Linked DNA regions of Tolumonas auensis DSM 9187. The protein of the gene in region 2 interacts with the protein of the main gene of each other region in a pairwise test. Links are inferred from orthologs where the notes say so. Each region holds a gene or a part of one and is shown on either strand. Other genes may lie near its edges.

Region 1 (8,845 bases), 2.4 Mb from region 2 along the record:
CGGCATCCCAAATCAAATTTGCGCCGATACGGCATTTTACGCTGAAGCTGGGATTACGGCTTTCAACTTTAGCTAATACGTTGCCTTTACTTACGCGGTTCAGGCGAACCAGAGGGGTGTTACCAATGGTCAGTGAGTTATCTGCATAGATTTTGCTCATGTTCGCTCCTGCGGGGTAGGTCTTTGTTGGATGTAGGTTAATCTTAAATGTCAGGATAGGAAATGCCGTTTTGTTATAACCATATGTAATAACAAGATATAGCCCATTTAGTGATAAATGAGATTTATCTACTGTTAAAAATAATCCGAACATGCCGAATGGTTTTAGGCATAATTAACGTAATCAGAACAATAAGATTATTACTTACCCTTGTAATTTTGCAGATGTGAATGCAGGGATGGGGAGGAAGTAGATGCGTGGCAAATTTATGCCGACAGCTGTAATGCTTCTGCTGGCATGGAACAGTAATTGTTTCGCCGTCAATACCGGGCACAGCGCTATATCATCAGCATCGGGTTATGACGTGAAAACTGTATTGCCGTTACCATCTGTCACCGTACGGTCGGAATTGACCCAGCAACTGATGGAAATCGCAATGACAGGTATCCATCCGGTTTTTGCTGATACCTGGCTGCAACTGAGTAACGAACCGGAGCTGGCTCAGGATCCGGAAACTTACTACCGGATTTATAGCTTATTACAGCAGTTCCGCCGTGAATGGCATGCTCTGGACTGGGACTCGCGTGAGCGTTTTCATCTGAAAAGTTTCAACCCTTCCACGTCTGCAACAGGCCGTCATGCTTATGATGAACTGTTACAGCGCACTGATCCTGATAGCGCGATCAATAAATTACGTCCGCAGACAGAAAACTATCTGACGAATCGCCGCGTGTTGCTTTCTCTGCTCAGCGAGTCCAGAAAGGCACCATGGCCTGCATTACCGGCATTAAAAGTCAGGCCTGGGGATAGTCATGACGCGTTGCCGGTCATCCGTAATATTTTATTGCGTAGCGGCGATTTACAAGCGAATACACTGACTCCGCAGCAGATGCAGTTGACAACGTATGATGTGCAAACAGTTCAGGCTGTTGAACATTTTCAGCAGCGGCACGGACTTGATGCAGACGGTGTTATTGGGCGCCGGACCTTGAACTGGCTGCGTCTGCCGCCTCAGGTGCGGGCTGTGATTCTCGCTCGTAGTATTTTGCGCAGTGATCTGCCACAGAATATGTCTTCCCGACGTTACGTACTGGTCAATATTCCTGAGTTTCGTCTGCGGGTGCTGGATAAAAAGCAGGAGATTTTCTCCAGCCGGGTCATAGTCGGGCAGATAAAACGTCAGACACCCATTTTATCCAGTGAAATATCGAGCATCGTTGTTAATCCTGCCTGGCATGTACCAGCCAGTATCCTGCAGAAGGATTTGGTGCCTAAACTGGCGAAAGACAAACACTTTCTGGATAAAGGACAGTTTGAACTGGTGGATTCACAAGGCATAACTGTTGATCCGGCTGCCATGGTGTGGGACGGAACGGAAGAGAATTTTCCTTATCAGCTGCGTCAGAAACCGGGTGATCACAATGCTCTGGGCCGGTATAAGTTTTATTTGCCGAATAACGATGCCATTTATTTACACTCAACCTCATCGCCAGGCTATTTTAAACGTGATTTAAGAGCGCTGAGTTCAGGCTGCGTACGGGTCGAGGAGGCGGATGATTTTGCCCGTCTGCTGTTAAAAGATTCAAAATGGAACATTAATAAGCTGGATCAGATGCTTAAAGAGGATACAACCAAATGGCTGTCAATGACGGATCCTGTACCGGTATATACCGTCTATTGGCGCAGTTGGGTGGATAAACAGGGCCAGCTACAGTTCCGTGATGACATCTATCAGTTTGAGGATGATGCCAGAATGGCAAACACGGCTGTGATAAACAGTCTGGTTGGTCACAGTTAAAGATTGTCCGATACAATAAAAACGGGGGACCAGATGTCCCCCGTTTTTATTGTGTCTTCCGTATTTATTGTGCTTTTTGATCGTCAACCCACATGGCGGTACTGGCACAAATAGCCATTGGCATCAGGAATAAATTCAGCAGCGGAATAGAACCCAGCAACATGACCAGTCCTCCGAACGAGAGATGCCGCCAGCGGTGCCGGGTGAGTTGCCGGCGCATATCAGGAAAGGCAACCTGATGGTTATCGTATGGGTAGTCGCAGTACTGAATGGCCATCATCCAGGCTGAAAACAGCAGCCATATCCACGGCGCCAAAAACTGACCGGCAACCGGAATAAAAAACAGAATGGCACAAAGCAGCATGCGGGGAAGCCAGTATTTGAGTTTCTGCCATTCCCGGCGAAATGCATGATGAATCTCTTGCCACAAGGGGCGTTCATCAACCCGGTGGAGATCAGAGACCAGATACTGTTCTACGCGGGAGGCCAGCATGCCGTTAAAAGGGGCCGCTAGCCAGTTAGTCACCATGCCGAATATAAAGCTGAACGTGAATAAAATAATTAATACTGCAAGTGGCCAGAGCAGAAATGTAAGCCAGTCTAGCCAGTCAGGCAGCCAGGCGGTTAAGGCATTCATTGCGATATCAAAACGCTGAAATAACAGATAAAAGCCGATAGAAAAAAGTAATATATTGATTAATAAAGGAAACCATACATAACGTCGTATTCCGGGCTGGGTCATCAGGTGCAATCCCCGAAGCAGATACCCGAAAGCACTAAGAGGTTGAATATTTACCATTATTATTTTCCCTGCGGTGATACTGATTGCGACTATTACAGATAGCCTGTTACTTTGGTAGAGTCAGAGATAACAGATTTTATTGAAATACGCGATTATCTGTGAATAAGCGTTGTCAGCCAGCATCGCAAAACGGATAATGTGAATCAGGAACAAGTACTTATCGTTTATGACAACTGGGTTATAATTGAACAGGTCGGAGAAAGCAGCTCAATCTGTCTTAGATCGATTTTTCAGGATTGATTGACATGGTTTCTTATCAGTGTGTTTGACACCATGGTGCGTTTACCGGGCTGCGGGACATTGCAGTTGCGGGCACCGGCACTGATAAAGGGAAGTTCGACAACCAATTACATAATAGAGCAACGACAAATGCAGGATTTGCGAATAGTACTGGTTATTGTGGGTGCACTGGCAATTGCGGCACTGGTGCTTCATGGCTTGTGGACAAATCAACGTAACAAACGGGCGCAACAAAAAAATACAGCCCCGAAAGCAGTAGCAGCAAAACGGAGCTCTGAATCCCGGGATGTCGATGGATTTGATGCTGATGGCATCGGCAAGGTCCGGGTTGTACCCCGTAATGGTTCTCCGGTGCGGGATAATGATCCCGTTATATCTTCTGTACCGCAATTCTCTGCCGGTGATGAAGATGACGTATTGCCGGGACAAGATGCGATATCAGCCGAATCACAGCAGGAACCATTTGAAGAAGCACAGCAGGAATCATTCAGAGGGGATTGGAAAGATGTGTATGTCATCAATATCTCTGCCCGTGAAGGTTCCTATATTTATGGCCGTGATTTAAAACACGCGTTGCGTATTCTGGGTTTCCGTTTTGGTGAGATGGATATTTATCACCGTCATCTGGAAATGGATGGGCAGGGCGAAGTGTTGTTCAGTCTGATCAATATGGTTAAACCCGGCACGTTTGAGCCAAGCCAAATGGATCGGATGATGACGCCGGGTGTTTCTCTGTTTATGCAATTACCTGGCATCGGCCGTGGTCTGGCGCATTTTGATCTGATGCTGAAAGCGGCTGATAAGCTAGCCAGTGAAGTTGACGGCATTCTGCTGGATACTTCTCATCAGCCACTGAGCGAATATTATCTGACACAGTGCCGTGATGAGCTGAAAGCTTACGATCATCAATAAGATAACTACCTGATTTATATCTGAGTGCGGCTTTGGCCGCATTTTTTTTCTGTGAATTTAAGTTGTCTGCAAATTTGAGACGAACCAGTATGAATGAAATCCAGTCACGTATGCATGCGCTGCAACAGTTACTTGAGCGCTATAACACCGAGTATTACCTGCATGATGAGCCTTCTGTACCGGATGCGGAATATGATCGGCTGATGAATGAGCTGCGGGAGCTCGAAGCAGCTAATCCGCAGTGGCTGGATGTAAATTCACCCACGCAGAGAGTGGGTGGTGTTGCTCTGACTTCATTCGGATCAGTTCAGCATGAGCAACCGATGCTATCACTGGATAACGTATTCAATGCGGAAGACCTGGCCGCTTTTGGCCGGCGGGTGCAGGAGCGGTTATTAAGCAATGACGCGATTACATTCTGTTGTGAACCGAAACTGGACGGTTTAGCGGTCAGTATTCTGTATGAACAGGGTGAACTGGTACGCGCTGCAACGCGGGGTGATGGGGTCACCGGCGAAGATATTACCCGGAATGTCCGTACTATCCGGGTTATTCCATTGCGACTGAGCGGGGATAATATTCCGGCACGGATTGAAGTCCGTGGCGAGGTATTTATGCCGAAGGCGGGTTTTGAACGCTGGAATGAGCAGGCACTGGTACGGGGTGATAAAGTGTTTGCTAATCCGCGTAACGCCGCGGCAGGTAGCCTGCGTCAGCTGGATCCTGCGATCACCGCGCAGCGTCCGTTGGCTTTTTATGCCTATGCTATTGGTGTGGTAGATGAGGCGACGGAACTTCCTGATTCGCACTATGCCCGTATGCAATATCTGAAACAATTCGGTCTGCCGGTGTGTGATGAAATTCGTCAGGTAGTGGGTGTGGAAGGTTGCCAGATTTATCACGATGACATATTGGCTAAACGGGATGCTTTGCCATTTGAAATTGATGGTGTGGTATTCAAGGTTGATACCATTGCACAACAACAGATGCTGGGTTTTGTTTCCCGCGCGCCCCGGTGGGCGGTCGCACATAAATTCCCGGCTCAGGAAGAGCTGACCCGCCTGAATGATGTTGAGTTTCAGGTTGGCCGTACCGGCGCGATCACTCCTGTGGCGCGGTTAGAACCGGTGCAGGTCGGTGGTGTGACAGTATCCAACGCAACTTTGCATAACGCGGATGAAATTACGCGGCTGGGCGTGAAAATTGGTGACTGGGTTGTCGTGCGTCGTGCCGGGGATGTTATTCCGCAAATCGTTAATGTGGTGCTGGATCGACGTGATGCATCCTGCCGGGATATTGATTTTCCTGAGCGCTGTCCGGTATGTGATTCGCAGGTAGAGCGTCTGCCCGGGGAAGCGGTAGCCCGTTGTTCCGGCGGCTTATATTGTGCGGCGCAACGTAAAGAAGCGCTGAAGCATTTCGTTTCCCGCCGGGCAATGGATATTGACGGCATTGGCGATAAGCTGATTGAACAATTGGTCGATCATGAACTGGTGCACACGCCTGCAGATCTGTTTGCTCTGACTAAGGCTCAGTTACTGGGTCTGGAGCGGATGGGGGAGAAGTCGGCTGATAAGTTGCTGAACGCATTACAGAGTGCACGTGAAACCACATTTGCCCGTTTTCTGTTTGCTCTGGGGATCCGTGAAATCGGTGAAACCACCGCTCAGACTTTGGCGCAGCATTTTTCTGATCTTCCTGCGCTGCAGGATGCATCTGTTGAAACTTTGCTGAAGGTCTCGGATGTCGGTGAAGTCATGGCAAAACACATCTATTACTTCTTCCGGCAGGAACATAATCTGGAAGTGATCCAGCGATTACTGGCGCCGATCAGTGAAGGTGGGGCAGGGATCAGCTGGCAGCCTGTAGCCAGAGTGGCTGTGGATGCATTACCGCTTAATGGTAAAACGCTGGTATTAACCGGTACGTTGTCACAATTAAACCGTGATGCAGCTAAACAGGCCTTGCAGGCGCTGGGAGCTAAAGTAGCGGGTTCTGTATCGGCAAAAACCGATTTGGTCATCGCCGGCGAAGCTGCGGGTTCCAAACTGGAAAAAGCACAGCAACTGGGTGTACCAGTCTGGGGCGAAGATGAACTGGTTGCTTTATTGCAGGATCCGACGGGGATTGTATTGCCAGTTAAACCTTGATTGAGAGAGCGGATATGCCGTTTGTTCTAACGACAAACGGCGTTTGCTGAATTCAAACTTGTTCGCAGATCAGAAAGAACGAACGGTGGCGGTGTAATGTCTTCCGGTGCCGGGCAATACGGGCTACGAGACGTCTAACGCCGCTGTGCAGTCTTGGAGTTTTACGTAAACGAATTCTTCGTCTGGTTAACATAGGGCTTCCCCCTCTTTCATTGTTGTCTTGTTGTTATTTGATTAGTGATAACACATCCAATATGTGAATGAAAAGAGAAAAGCGCAGCTTGTTACATCGTTTAAGTGGCGATCTGACATTTAATCGTGTTGTTCCGTGACAGAACGCTGCTTTTCGGTCGACAGAAACCCACCCGCCTTCCTATAATACGCCAACTGCAATTTCCCCCCTCTATTACTTAGTGAGAGAACTGGCAACATGGAAATCTTACGAGGTGCGCCTGCGCTATCCGAGTTTCGTATCAGCAAATTGAAGGATGCATTTGCTGAAAAATCCTTACCTGTGCATGATGTTTATGCTGAATATATGCACTTTGCCGATGTCTCGGCCCCCCTTGCGGAGGCGGAACGGGTAATACTGGAAAAATTGTTAACGTATGGTCCGACCATCGCGGAACACACACCAACAGGTTTGTTAGTTCTGGTTACTCCCCGCCCTGGCACCATCTCCCCCTGGTCATCCAAAGCAACAAACATTGCGCATAACTGCGGTCTGAAGCAAATCAACCGTCTGGAACGTGGTATCGCCTACTATGTTACTGCGGATGCATTGACTGCAGAACAGCAAAAAACTATCGCTGCGCTGTTGCATGACCGGATGATGGAAACTGTGTTTGCCGAGCTGGATGCGGCAACTGCACTGTTTGCACATCATGAACCTCGTCAGCTGACTACGGTTGATGTACTGACTGGTGGCCGTGATGCGTTGGTGAAAGCCAACATTGAGCTGGGTCTGGCACTGGCAGAAGATGAAATTGACTATCTGCTGGAAAGCTTCAAAAAACTTGGTCGTAACCCGAACGATATCGAGTTGTATATGTTCGCGCAGGCTAACTCTGAGCACTGCCGTCATAAGATTTTTAATGCCGACTGGACCATCGACGGTGAGAAGCAAAATAAATCACTGTTCAAGATGATCAAAAATACCTTCGAACAACATGGCGATTACGTGCTGTCTGCTTATAAAGACAACGCGGCTGTGATGGAAGGTAGCGAAGCGGGTCGTTTCTTCCCGAGCCCGGAAACCGGCGAATATCAATATCATCAGGAACCGATCCACATCCTGATGAAAGTGGAAACGCATAACCATCCAACCGCGATTTCTCCGTTCCCGGGTGCTGCTACCGGTTCCGGTGGTGAAATCCGTGATGAAGGCGCAACCGGTCGTGGTTCCAAGCCAAAAGCAGGTCTGAGTGGTTTCACTGTTTCTAACCTGCAGATCCCGGGTCATCATCAGCCGTGGGAAACGGATTTCGGCAAGCCAAGCCGTATCGTCAGCGCACTGGACATCATGCTTGATGGTCCACTGGGCAGTGCCGCTTTCAATAACGAATTCGGTCGTCCGAATATTCTGGGTTACTTCCGTACCTATGAAGAAAAAGTGCCAAGCCATAACGGAGAAGAGATCCGTGGCTATCACAAGCCAATCATGCTGGCGGGTGGTTTAGGCAACATTCGTGGCGAGCACGTGCAGAAAGGCGAAATTTCTGTTGGTGCGAAACTGGTAGTACTGGGCGGCCCGGCGATGAACATCGGTCTGGGTGGCGGTGCTGCGTCCTCGATGACTTCCGGTCAATCTGCTGAAGATCTGGATTTTGCTTCTGTACAACGTGAAAACCCTGAAATGGAACGCCGTTGTCAGGAAGTGATCGATCGTTGCTGGCAGATGGGTGAACACAACCCAATCCTGTTTATCCACGACGTGGGTGCAGGTGGTCTGTCGAATGCGATGCCTGAACTGGTGAATGACGGTGGCCGTGGCGGTAACTTCTCGCTGCGCGCGATCCCGAATGATGAACCGGGCATGACGCCACTGGAGATCTGGTGTAACGAATCGCAGGAACGTTATGTTCTGGCTGTGGCTGCTGATCAGCTGCCGCTGTTTGAAGAGTTGTGCCGTCGTGAACGTGCTCAGTATGCCGTGATTGGTGAAGCAACCGAAGCACCGCATCTGACGTTGCATGACAGCCATTTCGACAACAATCCGATTGATATGCCACTGGATGTATTGCTGGGTAAAGCACCTAAAATGCATCGTGATGTGACGACTCAGCAGGCACAGGGTAAAGCGCTGGATCTTTCCGGCGTGACGGTACAGGATGCGGCTGAACGTATTCTGCGCCTGCCGACAGTGGCGGAAAAAACTTTCCTGATCACCATTGGTGACCGTACCGTAACCGGTCTGGTAACCCGTGATCAGATGGTTGGCCCTTGGCAGATCCCGGTAGCGGATTGTGCGGTGACTGCCGCTTCTTACGACACCTATGCCGGTGAAGCGATGTCAATGGGTGAACGTTCTCCGCTGGCGTTGCTGGACCATGCCGCTTCTGGCCGTATGGCGGTTGCTGAGTCACTGACCAACATTGCCTCTGCACAAATTGGTGAACTGAAACGCGTCAAGCTGTCCGCTAACTGGATGGCTGCAGCAGGTCACCCAGGTGAAGATGCCGGTTTGTATGCCGCCGTGAAAGCGGTGGGCGAAGAACTGTGTCCTGAGCTGGAGCTGACTGTACCGGTCGGTAAAGACTCTATGTCGATGAAGACCCGCTGGC
Region 2 (8,974 bases):
TGACCGATGCCCACGGAAATCGTATCACCCTGGAACCAGGGTTGGCGGTGCCGCTTCTGCTTCCATTCCCGGGATGGCATGATGCCGGTGCTTTCTTCAAAAACATCCAGACCGGAATAATTGCCGAAACCAAAGCGGGTCATGTATTCATTGATCTTGTCGATCCCCACGCGGTACGCCAGATCGTAGAAATAGGTATCCGCAGAGACTTCAATCGCGCGGTATACGTCCAGCCAGCCATGTCCGCCACGGCGCCAGTCACGGAACTTGCGTGCGGTCCCCGGGATCTGGAACGTCGCGCCACCGAAGTAGCGATAATAAGGGGTAATCGCGCCTTCATTCAGGCCCATAATGGCCAGCAGAGGCTTAACGGTTGAAGCGGGCGCATAGCCGCCCTGTGAAATCCGGTTGATCAACGGACGGTCCGGATCTTTCAGTAATGCGGCATACTCTTTGCCCGTGACACCACGGACGAAGATATTCGGGTCGTAGCTGGGGGCGGAGACAAACGCCAGTATCGAACCGTCACGCGGATCCATCATGACGATACCGCCCTTGCGGCCCTGCATGAGTTCGTAAGCGCGTTTCTGCAGCTTGATATCAATACCGAGGTAGAGATCCTGTCCGGCCTGCGGTGGCTGGAATTTCAGCGTACGTAACACCCGGCCTTTATTATTGACCTCGACTTCCTGATAACCTGCCTGACCATGTAATTGATCTTCATAGTATTTTTCGACACCTTGCTTACCGATATCGTGGGTCGCGGCATAGTTGGGCAATTTGCCGTCTTTATCCAGCCGTTGCAGATCTTTGGTATTGATCCGGGCAACATAACCCAGGGCATGTGTCAGTACATCGGCATACGGATAGTGCCGTTTCAGGTAGGCTTCAATGCTGCTGCCGGGAAAACGGTACTGATTGACAGAGAAGATCGCGACCTGCTCTTCGTTAAGCTGTTCTGCCACGGTGACCGGATTAAATTTCCGGTTATGCCGCGCTTCAGCCAGGATCCGCGGGATATTCTCAGGATCCAGTCCCAGCAGATCGGTCAGTTCCTGCACGGTCTGTTTCAGATTGGTCGTTTGTTCCGGGATCAGTTCCAGACTGAACTCCGGCTGGTTCTCCGCCAGTAATACGCCGTTGCGATCGAAGATCAAACCGCGCGGCGGAGCACTGGGGATCACTTTGATCCGGTTGCTGTTGGAACGGGTCTGATAATTCTGATACTGCTCTACCTGTAAATAATAGAGGTTGCCAAGCAGCATCGAGATCATCAGCGCAATGACGAATACAGAAAACCATACCCGTCGTGCAAACAGTGCACTTTCCTGCGCTTTGTTCTTAAAGGCAATCCGGGTCATGAGTTATTCGCGATGATAAGGATGGTTGGTGGTCAGACTCCATGCACGATAGAGGCTTTCTGCGACCACAATACGAACCAGCGGATGCGGCATGGTGAGCGCGGATAAACACCAGCTCTGTTCCGCTGCGGCTTTACAGGCCGGCGACAGACCTTCCGGGCCACCGATTAACAAAGCGACATCACGGCCATCCTGTTTCCAGCTTTCCAGTTGCTGTGCCAGCTGTGGCGTGGTCCAGTTTTTTCCGGGCAGATCGAGTGTCACAATGCGGCTTGATTTACCTACTGCGGCCAGTGCCTGTTCACCCTCTTTTTCCAGTATCCGGGCAATATCCGCGTTCTTCCCGCGTTTACCGGCAGGAATTTCGAGCAGCTCCAGCGGCATATCCTTCGGGAAACGTCGCTGGTATTCATTAAAGCCGGTGGTTACCCAGTCAGGCATTTTGGTGCCAACGGCAATAAGCTGGATCTTCATCGATCAGGCAGCCTTGCTATTACGGTTCCACAGTTTTTCCAGCTGATAGAGATGGCGTGCATCGTTTTGCATGACATGCACCATCACTTCACCCAAATCGACCATTACCCATTCGCCGTCACTGTTGTTATCCACACCAAACGGCATCATGCCGGCATGACGAATTTCTTCGGCAAGGTTTTCAGCGATTGAGCGTACATGGCGGTTAGAGTTACCGGTACAGATGATCATGCAGTCGGTAATGTCCGAAATGCCGTGTACGTCCAGCACCATAATATCGCTGGCTTTCATGTCGTCGAGCTTGTCTACGACGAAGTCTTGTAGTTGTTTACCTTGCAAGAAGATGTTCCTCCGGTTAATGAGCGCGCGATTATAGCATGCAGCTGTGCGGGATCAGCATTCGCTTTTTCAGAGTTGTACCGGTAAGGTAAAACGTAATGAAGTGCTGCCGCGAAATGCCAGTGAAAGGGTCTGCAGCCATTGCCAGGCTGTGGCACTGTCGAAGGTGCGGTTACTGCGATCCAGTTCGCTCATCATCCGTAACATGTCGCGTAACTGGTCCGCCGGCAGGCGTTGCATGGCCTGCTGTACCAGCGTTTGCCGGCTTGGCCATATTTTGGCCGCCTGCAGTAACGAGGTGAGTGGTTGGCGGGCATCCTGTGCCAGGCGTAATGACCAGAGCAGCTCCAGATCTTTGGCCAGCGCCCAGGTCAGCATACCGGGTTCAACCCCTTCATCCCGCAGCTGTGCCAGCATGCGCAGGGCGCGCTGACTCTTACCTTCCAGCAAGGTATCCAGCCATTTGAAGGGGTCAAAGACATTGTGCCGGGTGATGTTGTGCTGCAATACCGCCACGGTCAGTGGCTGGGGGAGTGCCAGCAGCGCGAGTTTTTCCAGCTCTTGGGCGGCTGCCAGCAAGTTACCTTCGAAGGCATGACACAGAAAGGTAATGCCATCATTGTCGATACGTAAGCCATTCTGCTGGCTGCGCAGTTTCATCCAGCGCGGGAAATAGCGGGCATCCGGCAAGGCGACCGGGATATAAATCCCTTGTTTATCCAGTGTCGTGAACCAGCCGCTTTTGCTCTGACTGCTGTTCAGTCGCGGGCCAAGAATAATCAGCAGCAGATCCGGGTGCAGTTGCTGCTGTAATTCGCTGATCCGTTCTGCCCACTCTTTTGGCAGTTTGTCACCCAGCTCGATCTCAATAATTTGCCGGCTGGAAAACAGACTCAGACTTTGACTGCAGGCATGAATATGATCCCATGGCAGCGGTTCTTCGCTGGCGCTGAAGCGGTAAACATCGGTAAAACCCTGTTCCCGGGCGACATGACGGATTTGCTGCAACGCTTCCATTTTCTGTAATGGTTCGTCGCCAAAAATAAGATAGCAGGCACGAAGGCCTGCTTGTAACTGTTCAGCTAATTGTTCGCTGAAGACCCGCATCAGAAGACGACACGGCTGAGCTGGATCAGGATCAGATCTGCGGTCTGAACTTCCATCTCATTGCGCAGTTGTGCCTGTTCGCGGGAAGAGGCCAGCGCCTGTGAGGATTTGTTCAGGAACACCCGGCTGAAGCGGGCACTGAATTTCTGCAGTGGTTTATGCGGCAGGGTGATGCTGTAATCGGTATTAAACAGCATCACATATTCCACGACCTGGCTGCGGTTATCCAGCGAGGCAGCACTGTTACTGACACTGATATTACCCAGATTCAGCACCGGAACCTCGTCGCTGCTGTCAACCAGCTTTACACCGGAATGACGCAGACGTGTGGTGACCAGGCGATAGATATCGCTGCGGTCATCACCTTCCACATGGATCGCTTTCAGCTGCGATGGCAGTAATTTTTCATCCATACTGCCCCGCATATGAAAACCACAACCGGTGAGCACGAGGCTCACCAGTATCATCACACCACAAACCAGTCGTTTCATAGATTAGCCAACCACGATATTGAGCAGTTTGCCCGGGACATAGATCACTTTACGCACGGTCAGATCAGCAGTGAACTTCGCCACAGTGTGATCCTGCATCGCCAGTGCCTGTACCTGTTCCTGGGTGGCATCGGCAGCCACGGTCAGCTTACCGCGCACTTTACCATTGACCTGTACCACCACCAGTTTTTCGTCTTCCACCATCGCGGCGGCATCGGCTACCGGCCAGGCGGCCTGATCGATATCCGCATTACCCAGCGCCTGCCACAGATGGAAGCAGACATGCGGGGTGATTGGATAGAGCATCAGTACGACGTTGGTCAGCACTTCCTGTACCAGTGCGCGATCCTGGTCTGACTCTTGTGGTGCTTTCGCGACACGGTTCATCAGCTCCATTACAGCAGCAATGGCGGTGTTGAAGGTCTGACGACGACCAATGTCATCGCTGAACTTGGCAATGGTCTTATGCAGTTCACGGCGCAGTGTTTTCTGCTCATTGCTCAGGCTCGCCACGTCCAGTTCTGGTGCGGCACCTTTCGCAGTATGTTCGGCCACCGCTTTCCACAGACGTTTCAGGAAACGTTGTGCACCATCGACACCTGATTCCTGCCATTCCAGCGTCATATCGGCTGGTGAGGCAAACATCATGAACAGACGTACGGTGTCGGCACCGTAACGTTCCACCATCAGTTGCGGGTCGATACCGTTGTTCTTCGATTTCGACATCTTGGTCATGCCGGCGTGGATCACTTCACGGCCTTCATTATCCACTGCTTTGATGATACGGCCTTTTTCGTCACGCTCTACTTTGACATCGGTCGGGCTGACCCAGACGCGGGCACCGTGTTCGGTGTAGTAGAAGGCATCAGCCAGCACCATGCCCTGACACAGCAGGCGAGTGAACGGTTCATCGCTCTTCACCATGCCGGAGTCACGCAGCAGTTTGTGGAAGAAACGCGCATACAGCAGGTGCATACAGGCGTGTTCGATACCACCGATATATTGATCTACCGGCAACCAGTGGTTAGCACGATCGGTATCCAGCATGCCTTGTTCGTAATCCGGGCAGCAGTAACGGGCGAAATACCAGGACGATTCCATGAAGGTATCGAAGGTATCGGTTTCGCGCAGCGCAGGCTGACCGTTGTAGGTCGTTTTTGCCCACTCCGGATCGGCCTTGATCGGGCTCTGCACGCCGTCCATCACTACGTCTTCCGGCAGAATCACCGGCAGCTGGTCAGCTGGTGCTGGTACCACGGTGCCGTCTTCCAGCGTCAGCATCGGGATTGGTGCACCCCAGTAACGCTGACGGGAGACACCCCAGTCACGCAGACGGAAGTTAACGGTGCGTTTACCTAAACCCTGCGATTCCAGTTTGGTACAGATGGCATCAAAGGCTTGTTTGAAGTCCAGACCATCAAATTCACCGGAATTAAACAGCACACCTTTCTCGGTGTAAGCAGCGGCAGAGATATCCGGAGCAGAACCATCTTCAGCCGCGATCACGGCACGAATTTCCAGACCGTATTTATGGGCAAATTCAAAGTCACGCTGGTCGTGCGCAGGTACGGCCATGACTGCACCAGTACCGTAGTCCATCAGTACGAAGTTAGCGACCATGATTGGTACGCGACGGCCATCCAGCGGGTGCAGGGCATACAGGCCGGTGGCCATGCCTTTTTTCTCCATCGTCGCCAGTTCAGCTTCGGCAACTTTGGTGTTTTTGCACTCTTCAAGGAAGTCAGCCAGCGCGGCGTTGTTTTCTGCAGCCTGTTTTGCCAGCGGATGTGCCGCAGCCACGGCGACATACGTCACGCCCATCAGGGTGTCCGGACGGGTGGTGTAGATATCAAACGATTGTTCGCTGTTTTCTACATGGAAAGTCATGGTCAGACCTTCAGAGCGGCCAATCCAGTTGCGCTGCATGGTTTTCACCATTTCCGGCCAGCCATCCAGCTTGTCCAGATCGGTCAGCAGCTCTTCAGCGTACGCGGTGATTTTTACAAACCACTGCGGAATTTCTTTCTGTTCTACCGGCGTATCACAACGCCAGCAGCAACCATCCTGCACCTGTTCGTTGGCCAGTACGGTCTGGTCATTCGGACACCAGTTCACGGAAGAGGTCTTCTTATATACCAGACCTTTTTTATATAGTTCGGTGAAGAACCATTGTTCCCAGCGGTAATATTGCGGGGTACAGGTCGCCAGTTCACGATCCCAGTCGTAAGAAAGACCCAGCATCTTCAGCTGACCTTTCATGTACTCGATGTTCTCGTAGGTCCATTTGGCTGGTGCAGAGTTGTTTTTGATCGCCGCGTTTTCTGCCGGCAGACCGAACGCATCCCAACCGATCGGTTGCAGTACGTTTTTGCCATTCAGGCGCTGGTAACGGGAGATCACGTCACCGATGGTGTAGTTACGCACATGACCCATGTGCAGACGGCCTGAAGGATAAGGAAACATAGACAGGCAGTAGAATTTTTCTTTATCTACTTTCTCGAAGGCTTTGAATGTCTGCTGTTTATCCCAATGCCGTTGAACTTCCGGCTCCAGGGACTGGGGATTATATTGTTCTTGCATAACTGACATGGGTATATCCGACTCGACAGAGGTGGAGGGTGATCCGTTAGAAAATCACTATAGGATACTTGTATTGCCGGATCGCAACAATAGCTGCGCGGGCTCACAGGCTTTTTCCGTAACACCCGCTATGCTTAAAACAGGTAAGATCGGGAGGATTTCATCATGTCAGAACTCAACACCCCGGATAAAAAACCGAAAGGGTATGAACAGTTTATGAGCCATGTGCGTGCTTTATGGAGTGAAAAAGGCGCGCCAACCACAGAAAATCTGCAGCACTGGTTGCAGGAGGTCGAAGACTTCGTCAGTGCCGCCGAAGACATGACCAAAGATGAACTGGCATTGACCCGCGCTTACGTGAATGAAGAGTTAAGTGAGTTTCTGGATGCGCCGGGCGGCTATCAGGATTCTGCGTTTTACAATGCATTGCAGAATACCGCGTGGGAATGGTTACTGGCGGTCAGTGATCGTACGCAGATAGAGCAGGTAGCGGTAGAAAATGACCTGCATCATGCGAGTGGTTACAAGGTGGGTGAATGGATGGCGCCGGGGCAGAAAATTTGTAAACAGTGCGGTTATCAGGAAACGCTAACCCATGCCGTACCGCTGACACCATGTCCGCACTGCGGCGGTGAACATTTTCAGCGGCAGTCACTCTCGCCGTAATGTCTGATCAATGCAGAAAGCAAAACAGCGCCAATGGCGCTGTTTTTGTTTTAAGGCATGGACTAGCCTAACTGCTTCACCGGCTGACGTTCCAGCCAGCTTTTCAGATTCCGGGCATCATTGATACGGCCGGACGGAGCACCGGCATTCAGGAATACCATCACCATCGGTTTATTCTGCACATCAGCCACCATCACCAGACAACGCCCGGCTTCCTTGATATAGCCGGTTTTTGACAGTTCGATATCCCAGGCACCTTCGCGCACCAGCGCATTACTGTTCTGATAGTGCAGCTGACGACCGGAAGCACTGATAATGTCATGTTCCGTGGAAGTGCTTAACTGACGGATCTGCGGATAACGGTAAGCCGCCTGCACCATCAGAGCCAGATCAGCTGCGGTGGAGGTGTTGTTCTTGTTCAGTCCGGTTGAATCATAAAATACGGTATTACGCATGCCGAGCGCGCGTGCTTTACGGTTCATCGCGGCAATGAATGCGCCTTTACCACCCGGATAGGTACGGGCCAGCGAATGTGCGGCACGGTTTTCCGATGACATCAGTGCCAGCCACATCGTGTCATAACGGGATAAGGTGGTGCCAATCTCCAGACGGGAGCTGGATCTCTTCACCCGGTCAACATCGGCATTGGTGATGGTGATCGGTTGATCCATGGATAATTTGGCATCCAGCACGACCATCGCGGTCATCAGTTTGGTAATCGATGCGATAGGCGTACGACGCGCCGCATTTTTGCCATACACCATGCGGCCGGTATTGGCATTCATGATCAGTGCGGCATTGGAGTCCAGAAACGGACTGCCGCTGGTCATCGGAATAGTATTCACCCGGGCTGGCGGCGTATTCGCAGCCAGACTGGATTTGACCGGCGCATGTGCACGGGAAGAGATACTCGCTGACTTATGGCCGGCATTTTTGGCTAACTGACGCGATTTGACCTTTTTCTGCGTCCGGCTGTATTTATTCAGTCGCTGTGTGGAGTTCAGCGCAAGTTTGGTGGCTGGTTTGGTCGTTTTTGTTGCGGACAGCGGTTTAACCTTACCGGCTTTGGCGACTGAAACTGGTTTTTTGGTCGTCTTTTTAACCGTTTTCTTCACGGTCTTTTTAACCGCGGCCACTTTTTTAACCACCGGCTTAGCCACAGGCTTCACCGCCGGTTTGACTACCGGTTTACTTTTTACTACCACGACCGGTTCGTCCGGGACATACGGCTTGGGTACTGTCGCGGCGAAACTTTGCGAAGAAAAACAGACTAATCCAAATAAGAAAGCTACTACCTTGTTCATCGCTATGTCCTGAAACAGTCAAACTATGTCAGCCGGAAATGTCAGCCAGAAATCGGGAGCGGGATTATAGCGCTAAACCTGCTGATTCCGGCCACCTGAAATAAAAGAAAATTGTTACCGATTCTCGTCATCTTTCACCACGCGGGAAAGCTGCAGTGTTTTATTTAATACGCCATCTGTGACATCCAGTTGAAAGTCACCCGATAGCTGGAAAATCTGCCATTTCCCCGGTTCGTAACCTTTCAGGCCCATAAAATCTTTTGCCTGAGTAGCACTCTGAAACGCGATCGCTCCCGGATAGAGACCAAACAGACATGGCCCGAGTTTTACTACTGTTTTGCCCCGTGTCAGTGCGACAGCATCATCCGGCGAACTGATGGTATAAACCGGATGCATGGGGGATTGCCGTATCATGGGTACACTATTTCGCTGAATATCTACCCAGGCTGCGACGACGGCAAAAATGATCAATGACAGCGGGAGCAGAAAACGTTTCATTGAGCGGATCCATCCTGGCGATTAACAGAGCGGATGATCATACGCTCTTCCTGAAGGTTAGATTAGGTGAAAAAAAATGGAGGAGCCAGTACAGCCCCTCCATATTCATCATTCTCTTGCGCAAAGTGTGCAAAACACAGCACTTTACGCGGAA

Evidence for each region.
Region 1: the proteins of leuS (region 2) and ligA interact in binary tests that used the Escherichia coli proteins (3 or more experiments, as listed by UniProt). The link is inferred for Tolumonas auensis DSM 9187 from one-to-one orthologs.

The regions. Positions count from the first base shown.
Region 1 is NC_012691.1:708,735-717,579, forward strand. Bases 3,567-6,531 are described here. They hold ligA (NAD-dependent DNA ligase LigA), read left to right. Parts: upstream 3,567-4,001; coding sequence 4,002-6,062; downstream 6,063-6,531. Other genes in these bases: zipA (cell division protein ZipA), read left to right, coding at 3,567-3,912; purL (phosphoribosylformylglycinamidine synthase), read left to right, coding at 6,493-6,531. Also shown: cysK (cysteine synthase A), read right to left, coding at 1-160; TOLA_RS03245 (L,D-transpeptidase family protein), read left to right, coding at 414-1,958; sulfate transporter CysZ, read right to left, coding at 2,023-2,757; more of zipA, read left to right, coding at 3,001-3,566; more of purL, read left to right, coding at 6,532-8,845. UniProt on the Escherichia coli protein: DNA ligase that catalyzes the formation of phosphodiester linkages between 5'-phosphoryl and 3'-hydroxyl groups in double-stranded DNA using NAD as a coenzyme and as the energy source for the reaction.
Region 2 is NC_012691.1:3,099,283-3,108,256, reverse strand. Bases 3,565-6,658 are described here. They hold leuS (leucine--tRNA ligase), read right to left. Parts: upstream 6,353-6,658; coding sequence 3,776-6,352; downstream 3,565-3,775. Other genes in these bases: TOLA_RS14465 (zinc ribbon-containing protein), read left to right, coding at 6,518-6,658; TOLA_RS14475 (LPS-assembly lipoprotein LptE), read right to left, coding at 3,565-3,772. Also shown: mrdA (penicillin-binding protein 2), read right to left, coding at 1-1,361; 23S rRNA (pseudouridine(1915)-N(3))-methyltransferase RlmH, read right to left, coding at 1,365-1,835; rsfS (ribosome silencing factor), read right to left, coding at 1,839-2,174; holA (DNA polymerase III subunit delta), read right to left, coding at 2,244-3,281; more of TOLA_RS14475, read right to left, coding at 3,281-3,564; more of TOLA_RS14465, read left to right, coding at 6,659-7,018; TOLA_RS16920 (serine hydrolase), read right to left, coding at 7,081-8,322; TOLA_RS14455 (hypothetical protein), read right to left, coding at 8,437-8,820.